Regions from separate parts of the Microbacterium sp. CR_7 genome, predicted to be linked through region 1. Evidence: predicted binding sites of a transcription regulator. Region 1 holds the regulator's gene; each other region holds the start of a gene.
The links. The regulator HrcA, encoded in region 1, represses chaperone genes, less so after heat shock. The targets are predictions, from matches to a motif close to TTNGCACTCGNNNNNNNCGAGTGCNAA.
Positions count from the first base shown of each region.

Region 2: groL (chaperonin GroEL) is a predicted target of HrcA. The motif match lies at 1,315-1,341, and genes of this name have one in related genera.
Region 3: RAC81_RS12955 (Hsp20/alpha crystallin family protein) is a predicted target of HrcA. The motif match lies at 1,201-1,227, and genes of this name have one in related genera.

Region 1 is NZ_JAVAYF010000012.1:13,874-17,145, reverse strand. Features, by position in the region: gene dnaJ (molecular chaperone DnaJ) at 1-806, opposite strand, end outside; gene hrcA (heat-inducible transcriptional repressor HrcA) at 842-1,873, opposite strand; gene hemW (radical SAM family heme chaperone HemW) at 1,985-3,202, opposite strand; gene RAC81_RS16820 (DUF1990 family protein) at 3,202-3,272, opposite strand, start outside.
Region 2 is NZ_JAVAYF010000004.1:283,132-286,403, reverse strand. Features, by position in the region: gene groL (chaperonin GroEL) at 1-1,278, opposite strand, end outside; gene RAC81_RS10495 (LytR C-terminal domain-containing protein) at 1,390-1,965, opposite strand; gene RAC81_RS10490 (DUF3263 domain-containing protein) at 2,035-2,292, opposite strand; gene RAC81_RS10485 (DUF2332 family protein) at 2,317-3,272, opposite strand, start outside.
Region 3 is NZ_JAVAYF010000005.1:238,265-241,536, forward strand. Features, by position in the region: gene RAC81_RS12950 (LLM class flavin-dependent oxidoreductase) at 1-488, opposite strand, end outside; gene RAC81_RS12955 (Hsp20/alpha crystallin family protein) at 702-1,124, opposite strand; gene RAC81_RS12960 (MerR family transcriptional regulator) at 1,248-1,541, shown strand; gene RAC81_RS12965 (cation:proton antiporter) at 1,573-3,272, shown strand, end outside.

The DNA of each region.
Region 1 (3,272 bases):
ATCGCGACCTCGAGAGTGGCGAGCAGATCGTCGCCGTCGCGGCTGAACGCGGGGTGCGGGTTCACCGTCACCTCGACGTACAGGTCGCCGTTCGGGCCGCCCGCCTTGCCGACCTCGCCCGAGCCGGGCAGCTGCAGGCGCAGGCCCGTCTCGACGCCGGCGGGGATGTCGAGAGAAACGGTCCGACGGGAGCGCACGCGCCCCTGACCGCCGCACGTGCCGCACGGGTACGGGATGGTCGTGCCGTACCCCTCGCACGTCCCGCACGGCTGCGACGTGACGACGTTGCCGAGCAGGCTGCGCACCTGGCGCTGCACGTGCCCGGTGCCGCCGCAGATATCGCACGTGACGGGCGATGTGCCCTCCTGGCAGCACGAACCCTTGCAGGTCTCGCAGAGCACTGCGGTATCGACCTCGATGTCGCGGTGAGCGCCGAACACGACGTCGCCGAGGTCGAGTGAGACGCGCACGAGCGCGTCCTGACCCCGCTCGCGGCGGGACCGGGGCCGGGCACCGCGTCCGCCGCCCTGAGCAGCTCCGAAGAACGTCTCGAAGATGTCGCCGAAGCCGCCGAAACCTCCGAAGTTGCCTGCGGCTCCGTCTCCCCCGCCCATGTCGTATCGACGACGGGACTCGTCGTCGCTCAGCACGTCGTACGCGTGCGTGACGAGCTTGAACTTCTCCGCCGCCTCCTCGCCCGGATTCACGTCCGGGTGCAGCTGGCGTGCGAGACGCCGGTACGCCTTCTTGATCTCGTCCGTCGATGCGTCGCGCGAGACGCCGAGTACCTCGTAGTGGTCCGCCACAATGGCCCTTCTGCGTGTAGTCCTGGTCGTCCGCGTCAGCGGGCGGCCTCGTCTTCGTCGAGCAGTCGCGACAGGTAGCGGGCGACCGCCCGTGCTGCCGCGAGGTTGCTCGGATAGTCCATGCGCGTCGGTCCCATCACGCCGACGCGTGCGGTGCCGGAGCGCGCCGCGTAGTTGCTCGCGACGATCGACGCCTCATCGAGGCCGAACGACGCGTTCTCGGTGCCGATGCTCGCGGCGAGCCCCTGAGCATCCGCCTCCATCTCGCTCATCAGCCGGATGAGGGTCACCTGCTCCTCGATCGCCTCGAGAAGAGGGTGGATGCTGCCGCGGAAGTCCTGTTCCCGTCGCGCGAGCGTGGCGGCACCCGCCATGACGAGCCGTTCCTGCCGGAAGGTGCCCAGCTCCTCGACGATCACGGTCGCGAGCGCGCGGAGCACGGCGTCCTTCGCGTGCTCCTCGGCGTCGAGCAGACCCTGAAGGCGTTCGGCGGCGTCGCTGACCGCGCGCCCGGTCAGGAGCGCCGACAGGCGAGCCCGCAGGAGCGCCATGTCGGACTCGTCGACGTCGGCGGGGAGCGGCGCGATGCGCTGGGAGACGCCGCCCGCATCCGTCACGAGCACCACGAGGAGACGGTTGGGAGCGAGGGCGACCAGCTCGATGTGGGTGAGCTGCGCCCGCGCGAACGACGGGTACTGCGCGAGGGCGACCTGGCCGGTGAGCTGCGTGAGCACCCGCACCGTGCGCGCCATGAGGTCGTCGAGGTCGGCCGGGTCGGTCAGGAAGGACTCGATCGCGGTGCGCTGCGCTCCCGAGAGAGGACGCAGCTGGGCGAGGTGGTCGACGAAGACGCGGTAGCCCTTGTCGGTCGGAACGCGACCGGAGGAGGTGTGCGGCGCCGCGATGAGCTCCTCGTCTTCGAGCAGAGCCATGTCGTTGCGGATCGTGGCGGCCGAGACGCCGAACGAGTAGCGGTCGACGATCGACCGGCTGCCGACCGGCTCATGCGTCTCGACGTAGTCCTGCACGATGGCACGGAGCACCTGGAGGCCTCTTTCGCTGACCATCACGACTCCCCTCGTCTGGCACTCACCGGTTACGAGTGCCAATTCTACTCGCCGCGCGCGCCTCCGCGCTGAACGCGCCCGCGAAGGACGCGGCGGCTGCCGCGTCGCGGCTCAGTCCGTGAGTTCTCGCACCACCGCGTCGGCGAGCAGACGTCCGCGGAGGGTGAGCTGCACGCGCCCGCGCAAGGCGGCTGCAGGGTCGACGAGCCCGTCGGCGATGAGTCCGGCGACCCGCACTCGCTTGTCCGCCTGCAGTTCGTCGACCGCGATGCCCTCGCGGATCCGACTGAGCAGCAGGACGCGCTCCAGCATCCGCGACTTCTCGTCGGGCCGCTCCGTGCCCGCCGCCGGCGATTCGGATGCCGCGAGCCGCTGCGCGTACGCCGCGGGGTGCTTCACGTTCCACCAGCGCAGCCCCGCGACGTGGCTGTGGGCTCCCGGCCCGAATCCCCACCAGTCGCTTCCGCGCCAGTAGGCGAGGTTGTGGCGCGAGCGCTGCTCGGGCGTGCGCGCCCAGTTGCTGACCTCGTACCAGTCGAAGCCGGCCTCGGCGAGGCGTCGGTCGGCAAGCTCGTACATGTCGGCCTGCAGGTCGTCGTCGGGCATCGGGACCTCGCCGCGGCGGATCTGCCGAGCGAGCTTGGTGCCGTCCTCGATGATCAGCGCGTAGGCCGAGACGTGATCGGACTCGAGCTCCAGAGCCGCGTCGAGAGAGGCCTCCCAGTCTCCGAGAGATTCACCCGGGGCGCCGTAGATCAGGTCGACGCTCACAGCGAGCCCGGCATCCTTGGCTGCCGCCACCGCGGTGCGCACGTTCTCGGGTCGGTGGGTGCGGTCGAGAGCGGCGAGCACGTGCGGCACCGCCGACTGCATCCCGATCGAGAGTCTCGTCACGCCCGCCTCCGCGAGCGTGCGGGCGACCTCGGGGGTGACGGTGTCGGGGTTGGCTTCGACGGTCACCTCGGCGCCGTCGGCGAGGCCGAAGGCCGAGGTCGCTGCTCCCAGCATCCGCGCCAGGTCTCCTGCGGGAAGGAGGGTCGGCGTCCCTCCGCCGAAGAAGACCGTGTCCATCGGGCGCAACGCGCCGGCTTCGGACAGCACACGCTGGGCGAGCCCGATCTCGCCGATCAGCGTCGAGGCGTAGTCCTCCTGCTTGGCACCGCGCAATTCGGTCGACGTGTAGGTGTTGAAGTCGCAGTACCCGCATCGCACGGTGCAGAACGGGATGTGGAGGTAGGCCGAGAAGGGCACGGCCGCGTCGATAGGCAGGTCGGCCGGAAGGCGTCCGTCAGCGGGGGCGGGATTTCCGAGGGGAAGGGGGCCGGCCATCAGACGGGGGTCGCGTACAGCGGCGAGATGGCCCGCAGGTAGCGGGCGAACAGCTCGCGGCGGCGCCGCT
Region 2 (3,272 bases), on a different contig from region 1:
GTCGAGGGCCTTGGTGCCCGACTGGATGAGCGCGACGCCACCACCGGGGACGATGCCCTCCTCGACGGCCGCCTTCGCGTTGCGGACGGCGTCCTCGATGCGGTGCTTGCGCTCCTTGAGCTCGACCTCGGTCGCGGCACCCGCCTTGATGACGGCGACGCCGCCGGCGAGCTTGGCGAGGCGCTCCTGCAGCTTCTCGCGGTCGTAGTCGCTGTCGGTGTTCTCGATCTCACGGCGGATCTGCGTGACGCGACCCTCGATCTGGTCGGCCTCACCGGCGCCCTCGACGATCGTGGTCTCGTCCTTGGTGACGATGACCTTGCGCGCACGGCCGAGCAGGTCGAGAGTGGCGTTCTCGAGCTTCAGGCCCACCTCTTCGGTGATGACCTGGCCGCCCGTGAGGATCGCGATGTCCTGCAGCTGCGCCTTGCGACGGTCGCCGAAGCCGGGAGCCTTGACGGCGACCGACTTGAAGATGCCCTTGAGCTTGTTGAGCACGAGGGTCGCGAGAGCCTCGCCCTCGACGTCCTCGGCAATGATGACGAGCTCCTTGCCGTCCTGGATCACCTTGTCGACGATGGGCAGAAGGTCCTTGATGTTCGAGATCTTCTGGTTCGCGATGAGGATGTACGGGTCCTCGAACACGGCCTCCTGGCGCTCCGGGTCCGTGACGAAGTACGGGTTCAGGTAGCCCTTGTCGAAGCGCATGCCCTCGGTGAGCTCGAGCTCGGTGCCGAAGGTCTGAGACTCCTCGACCGTGACGACGCCTTCCTTGCCGACCTTGTCGATCGCCTCGGCGATGAGCTCGCCGATGGCCGGGTCAGCGGCCGAGATGGATGCGGTCGCGGCGATCTGCTCCTTGGAGTCGATCTCCTTCGCGCTGGCGAGCAGCTCCTCGGTGATGGCCGTGACGGCCTTCTCGATGCCGCGCTTGAGCGAGATGGGGTCGGAACCGGCTGCGACGTTGCGCAGACCCTCGCGGACGAGCGCCTGAGCGAGGACGGTCGCGGTCGTGGTGCCGTCGCCTGCGACGTCGTCGGTCTTCTTGGCGACCTCCTTGACGAGCTCCGCGCCGATCTTCTCGTACGGGTCGTCCAGCTCGATCTCCTTGGCGATCGACACACCGTCGTTCGTGATCGTGGGGGCGCCCCACTTCTTCTCGAGCACGACGTTGCGACCGCGCGGGCCGAGCGTCACCTTGACGGCGTCGGCGAGGATGTTGAGGCCGCGCTCGAGGCCGCGGCGGGCCTCCTCATCGAAAGCGATGATCTTTGCCATGAGTTTTGTCGTCCCTCCTGGACGTAGACGTTGGGTTTAGCACTCAGAGTGAGAGAGTGCTAACGCCATTCTGGCACTCGACCCCATCGAGTGCAAGCCGCTGCGAAGGGACTACGGAGCCGGGGTCTCGGTGGCCGCCGGCGGGTTCGACGACCGGTCGAGACCGATCACGACCGTGAGCTGCTTCTGGTCCGTGTCGTTCATGTCGGCGTAGAAGTCGCTCTGCTGCACGTCGGCTCCGCCGATGACGCCGGCAAGGCCGATCGCGGCCAGCTCGTCCTCGTCGGCGACGTAGTAGACGGTCGTCGTGGAGAAGTCCTGGCTCGTGCTGTCGCTCGCGAACACCACGTCGGCCGACCAGCCGCTGTTGATGAGCGTGTCTCGCATCTGATCGTCGAGCCCCTCGTCGGCCGTCGCGTTGAGGATGAGCACCGAATAGGTGGTGTCGACGACGCCGGTCTCCTCGGGCGAGGGCATCGCGGTCGGGACAGCCTCGGGGAAGAGACTGATGCGCCCCATGACGACGAGCGAGCCGAAGATGCCGCCGATGATGAGCACGAGGGCGGCGACGAAGGACCACAGGAGGACGATCCAGCCGTTCATCCCCGGCGCTTCGGCGCGATGCGCACCCACGCGTCCGGAGGTGCGGGGGACGTCGTCGAATCGATCGCGGTTCGGCTTAGACACCCCTCGATGCTAACGGCACCGCACTGAGTATCCGCGTCGGCGACCGCTCAGCGCGTGGCGCGGGCTCGATCAGCCGACGAACCCGGGGGTGCGGGCAGAGCGCTGGAAGGCGCGACGATCGCGGATGCGGCGCAGTCGGCCGACCAGCAGGGGGTCGAACTCCAATGCCTCCTCGGAATCGATCAGCCGCCCGAGGAGCTGATAGTAGCGAGCCGCGCTCATCCCGAGCTGCGCCCGGATGACCTCTTCCTTGGCCCCGCCGTGCCGCGGCCACGCGGTCTCGAGGGCGAGGATCAGACGATCCCGTTCCGTGAGCTCTCCGCGCATGCGCTCAGACTACGTCGGGTCGCCTCACTCGCCCGCGCGCCACTCCCACCATCGCCCGAGTGGATCGGCTGCCGCCCGCACCCGGCCGTCGAGGGCGACGACGAACCCTGGCCACTCCTCATGCGCGACGGGCGGCTCCCAGATGTCGAGCAGAGCGGGCGGGTCGATCGTCACCCAGCGCGCGGCCTGCGAGCGGATGCGGTCGACGAGCGCCGTCCGCGTCGCGCGCGGGATGTGCACGAGCACGCCGGGGGTCGTGATCACGAGCGTCGCGTCGGAGGGCGCGGCTCTCACGAGCTCGTCGAGGCGGTCGAGGGCATCGCCCTGCAGCATAAGGGGCGGATCCACGGAGGCGATGTCGAGTGCGGCCGCGACACGCTCCTCGCGCCCCTCCTCCCCCGGCCAGACGAGCGAGCGCAACCAGCGCCGATCGCGAGGATCGCGGGCGTCGAGCGGGGCGAGGTCGACCCCTCCGCGCCAGACCACGCGCGGTACCCGGAGCTCGGGCATCTCGCCGTCGACGCGGCTCTCCAGCACCACCGACGAGGGTCCGTCGGCGGGGTCGAGTGCCGCCCGCACGCGACCGTCCCCATCGACGAAGCGGTACGAGTAGCGGTCGGGGTAGAGGCAGAGTCCCGCTGATGCGCCGATCTCGAGCATCGCGAGGGGTCCGTCGATCTCGGAGAGCACGGGAAGTAGCGCGGCGAGGCGCAGCGGCTCGTTCGTCTGCAGCCGCCGATCGGTGCACTCCGCCACGATCTCGTCGGCGTGAGTCATCACGAAGGCGCGCCACGTGTCGAACGCGCCGGTCTCCACGCCGAGCATCCGGGTGACCGCGAAGACGAGGGGCGGCTGCCGTCGGGTCTCGGGGATCCTCGAGATGATGTCGCGGAGCGCCGGATCACCGGCCACCCCCGCAGCCCACTCGGCGTAGACCTCGCTGCGCCCCGGCGCCTCCTCTGCGGCGAACCGCGCGTAAC
Region 3 (3,272 bases), on a different contig from region 1:
GTCGCGCGCACGGTGTACTCGCCGCCCGACGTGAAGCGCACGGTCGCGCCGTCGCCGGAGACGAGGGCGCCGATGTCCTGCACGTGCCGCGGGAACTGCTCGACATCGCTGGTCGTGCCCGATCCGCGCAGCAGCTGCGTGATGACGGGGTCGCTGCCTGGCGCGCGACCGAGTCCGAGGTCGATGCGACCGGGTGCGATCGCCTCGAGCGCGGCGAACTGCTCCGCCACGATGAGCGGCGCGTGGTTCGGCAGCATCACGCCGCCCGACCCCAGACGGATCGTCGAGGTGCGTGTGGCGGCAGCGGCGATCAGCACCGGGGGAGCGGTCGACGCCACGGCCGGCATGTTGTGGTGCTCGGCGAACCAGTACCGGCGATAGCCCAGCCGGTCGGCCGCCTCGGCGAGGGACAGCGAGGCCGTGATGGCCTCGGCGCTGGTCTGCCCGGTGCGCACCGGGACGAGGTCGAGGACGGAGAGAGCAGTCACCCCGGGACCAACGTCGAGCTCCCCGCAGGCATTCCCGAGCGGGCGGACGCCCGGCGCCTCGACGCCTCTCCGCCGAGCCACCCCCGTGCGCGCGAGCCACCCCCGTACGCGCAGCACGCACGGGGGTGGCTCGGCGCGAAAGGGGTGGCTCGGCGTTCGTGGAGGGCGCGCGGCGCGGGGCGGGACGCCGCCGTCCCGCCCCGCGCCGGTCGATCAGGCGTCGATCGCCTGACGCTGCTCGGTCGACTCGACAGTGATCTTGCGCGGCTTGGCGCGCTCGCTCACCGGGATGATGACCGAAAGCACGCCGCTCTCATAGGACGCGCTGATGCCGTCGAGGTCGACGCCGTCGCCGAGCGTGAACTGGCGCAGGAACGACCCGGCGCCGCGCTCGCGTGCCAACCAGCGCACGCCCTCGCGGGTGTCGGCGGTGCGCTGCGCGCGGATCGTCAGCTGCCCGCCGTCGAGATCGACGTCGATCGAGCCGGGGTCCGCCCCCGGCAGGTCGGCGTGCAGGATGTAGCGGTCCCCGTCGCGGTAGAGGTCCACCGGCATCAGCCGGGGTGCGCGAACGGAGTCCAGCACGCTCGCGGCGAAGCGATCGAGCTGGCTGAAGGGGTCGAAGGTCAGTGCCATGAGGTTCTCCTTTCGTGCGGCCCAGAGGGCGGATGGAGTGATGCAGGTAATCTGCATCGCTTGCTGTAGATTTGTTATAGAACACCCCGAGATAGAATGCAAGTCCCAGCGGAGGAAGTATCGATGAGCGATCGAGACCCGGGGATGCCGGTCTACGGCATCGCCGTCGCGGCCCAGTTGAGCGGCGTGCCCGAGGCGAGCCTGCGCCTGTTCGAGGCCAAGGGGCTGATCGCACCCGCGCGCAGTGACGGCGGTACGCGACGCTACAGCGACGACGACCTCGCGCGCGTGCGCCGCGTCACCGACCTCCGTGACGAGGGGATCAACATCACCGGCATCCGACGCGTGCTCGATCTGCAGGACGAGAACGCCGATCTCCGCGGCGAACTGGCCGAAGGAGCGACCGGACGCGAATGAGCCGCGTGACCGACGGCAGTATCTTGAGGGCATGGATGCCGAGATCTTCTACGTGCTCGTCGGTGCGGTCGTCGTGGCGGCGATCGCGCGATGGCGGGGGTGGCCGGCGCCGCTGCTGGTGACGGTGGTCGCGCTCGCGGCATCCTTCCTCCCCTTCGTGCCAGACGTCGACATCGACGGGCACCTGCTGCTCAACCTCGTGCTGCCCCCGCTGCTGTATTCCGCCGCGCTCGACGTCTCGTTCGTGGGGTTCAAACGCAGCCTCCCGCAGATCCGGCGTCTGGGAATCACGCTCGTGCTGCTGACGGCGCTCGCGGTCGGTTTCGTGGCGTGGTGGATCCTGCCATCGCTCACTCTCCCAGGCGCCCTGCTGCTCGGTGCGATCGTCGCGCCGCCCGATGCCGTGTCGGCGGCGGCGATCGGCCGCAAGCTCGGCCTCCCTCGGCGCATCATGACCGTCCTGTCGGGGGAGAGCCTCATCAACGACGCGACCTCGCTGACGCTGTACCGGGTGTTCGCGGCGATCCTCGCGGGCGCGACTCTCACGGTGTGGGACGGCATCTGGCAGTTCCTCCTCGCCGTCGGCGTGGGTGTCGCGGTCGGACTCGTCTTCGGCGCGGTGCTACACCAGCTGCGCATGCGCATCAACGATGCCGTCGTGATCGGCACGTTCGGGCTGCTCGCCCCGTTCGGCGCCTACGCGATCGCCGAGCACCTGCTCGGGTCCGGCGTCCTGGCGGTCGTCGCGATGGGACTCTTCGTCGGCTACAACTCCCCGCGCACCGACTACACGACGCGTCAGCAGGAGAAGCCCCTGTGGCTGTCGGCCGACCTGCTGCTGGAGAGCTTCGTGTTCGCGTACATCGGGCTGCAGTTCCCGCGCGTGCTCAGCGACCTGGGCGGCGAGGAGGTCGGCCGCATCCTGCTGCTCTCCGGAGCCGTGCTGCTCGTGGTGCTCGTCGTGCGTCCGCTGTACGTGTACCCGACCAATGCGTGGGCGAACTTCCAGGACCGCCGACGGCTCGCCCGCTGGGACCGCGCGGTCGAGTCCGGCGCCTTCGACGGCAGGCGGCGCGAGTCGAAGCGCTGGAGCGAGTACGACCCCGAGGAGATGCGCTCGAAGATCGTGCGCGACCGGATGGCCGGACTTCAACTGACCTGGAAGGACAACGCGATCATCTCGTGGGCGGGCATGCGAGGCGTCGTCACGCTCGCGACCGCGCTCGCCGCGGCCGACCTCGCGACGCTCGGCACCGAGCCGTCGCACGCGATCGTCGTCGTGGCGTTCATCGTGACGGTCGGCACGCTGCTGCTGCAGGGGCTCACCCTGCCGGCGCTGATCCGCGGACTCGGCATCGCCAGCGACGGCGACGAGAAGGACGATGAGAAGGCTCTCGAGGCGGTGAAGGCGAAGAGTCGCGAGGCAGGCAAGAAGTACCTCGCGGAGAAGCGCGCCGAATGGGAGGCGACGCACGGCAACGTCGATCTCGAGATGTTCGACGCCTTCACACGGCGCATGACGCGCGTCGAGCGGGACACCGACGAGGCGCAGGAGGTGGAGGATGCCGCGCAGCGGCGCCCCTCGTTCGACGACCTCGCCGCTCTCTCTCGGGGCTGGTTGCAGGTGCGCCGCGACATCCTCCTCGAGGAGCGCGACGCCGGCAACCTCGACGAGGAGGTCATGCGCGAGCTGCTCGCCGCGATGGATGCCGAGGAGCTGGCGCTCGACAC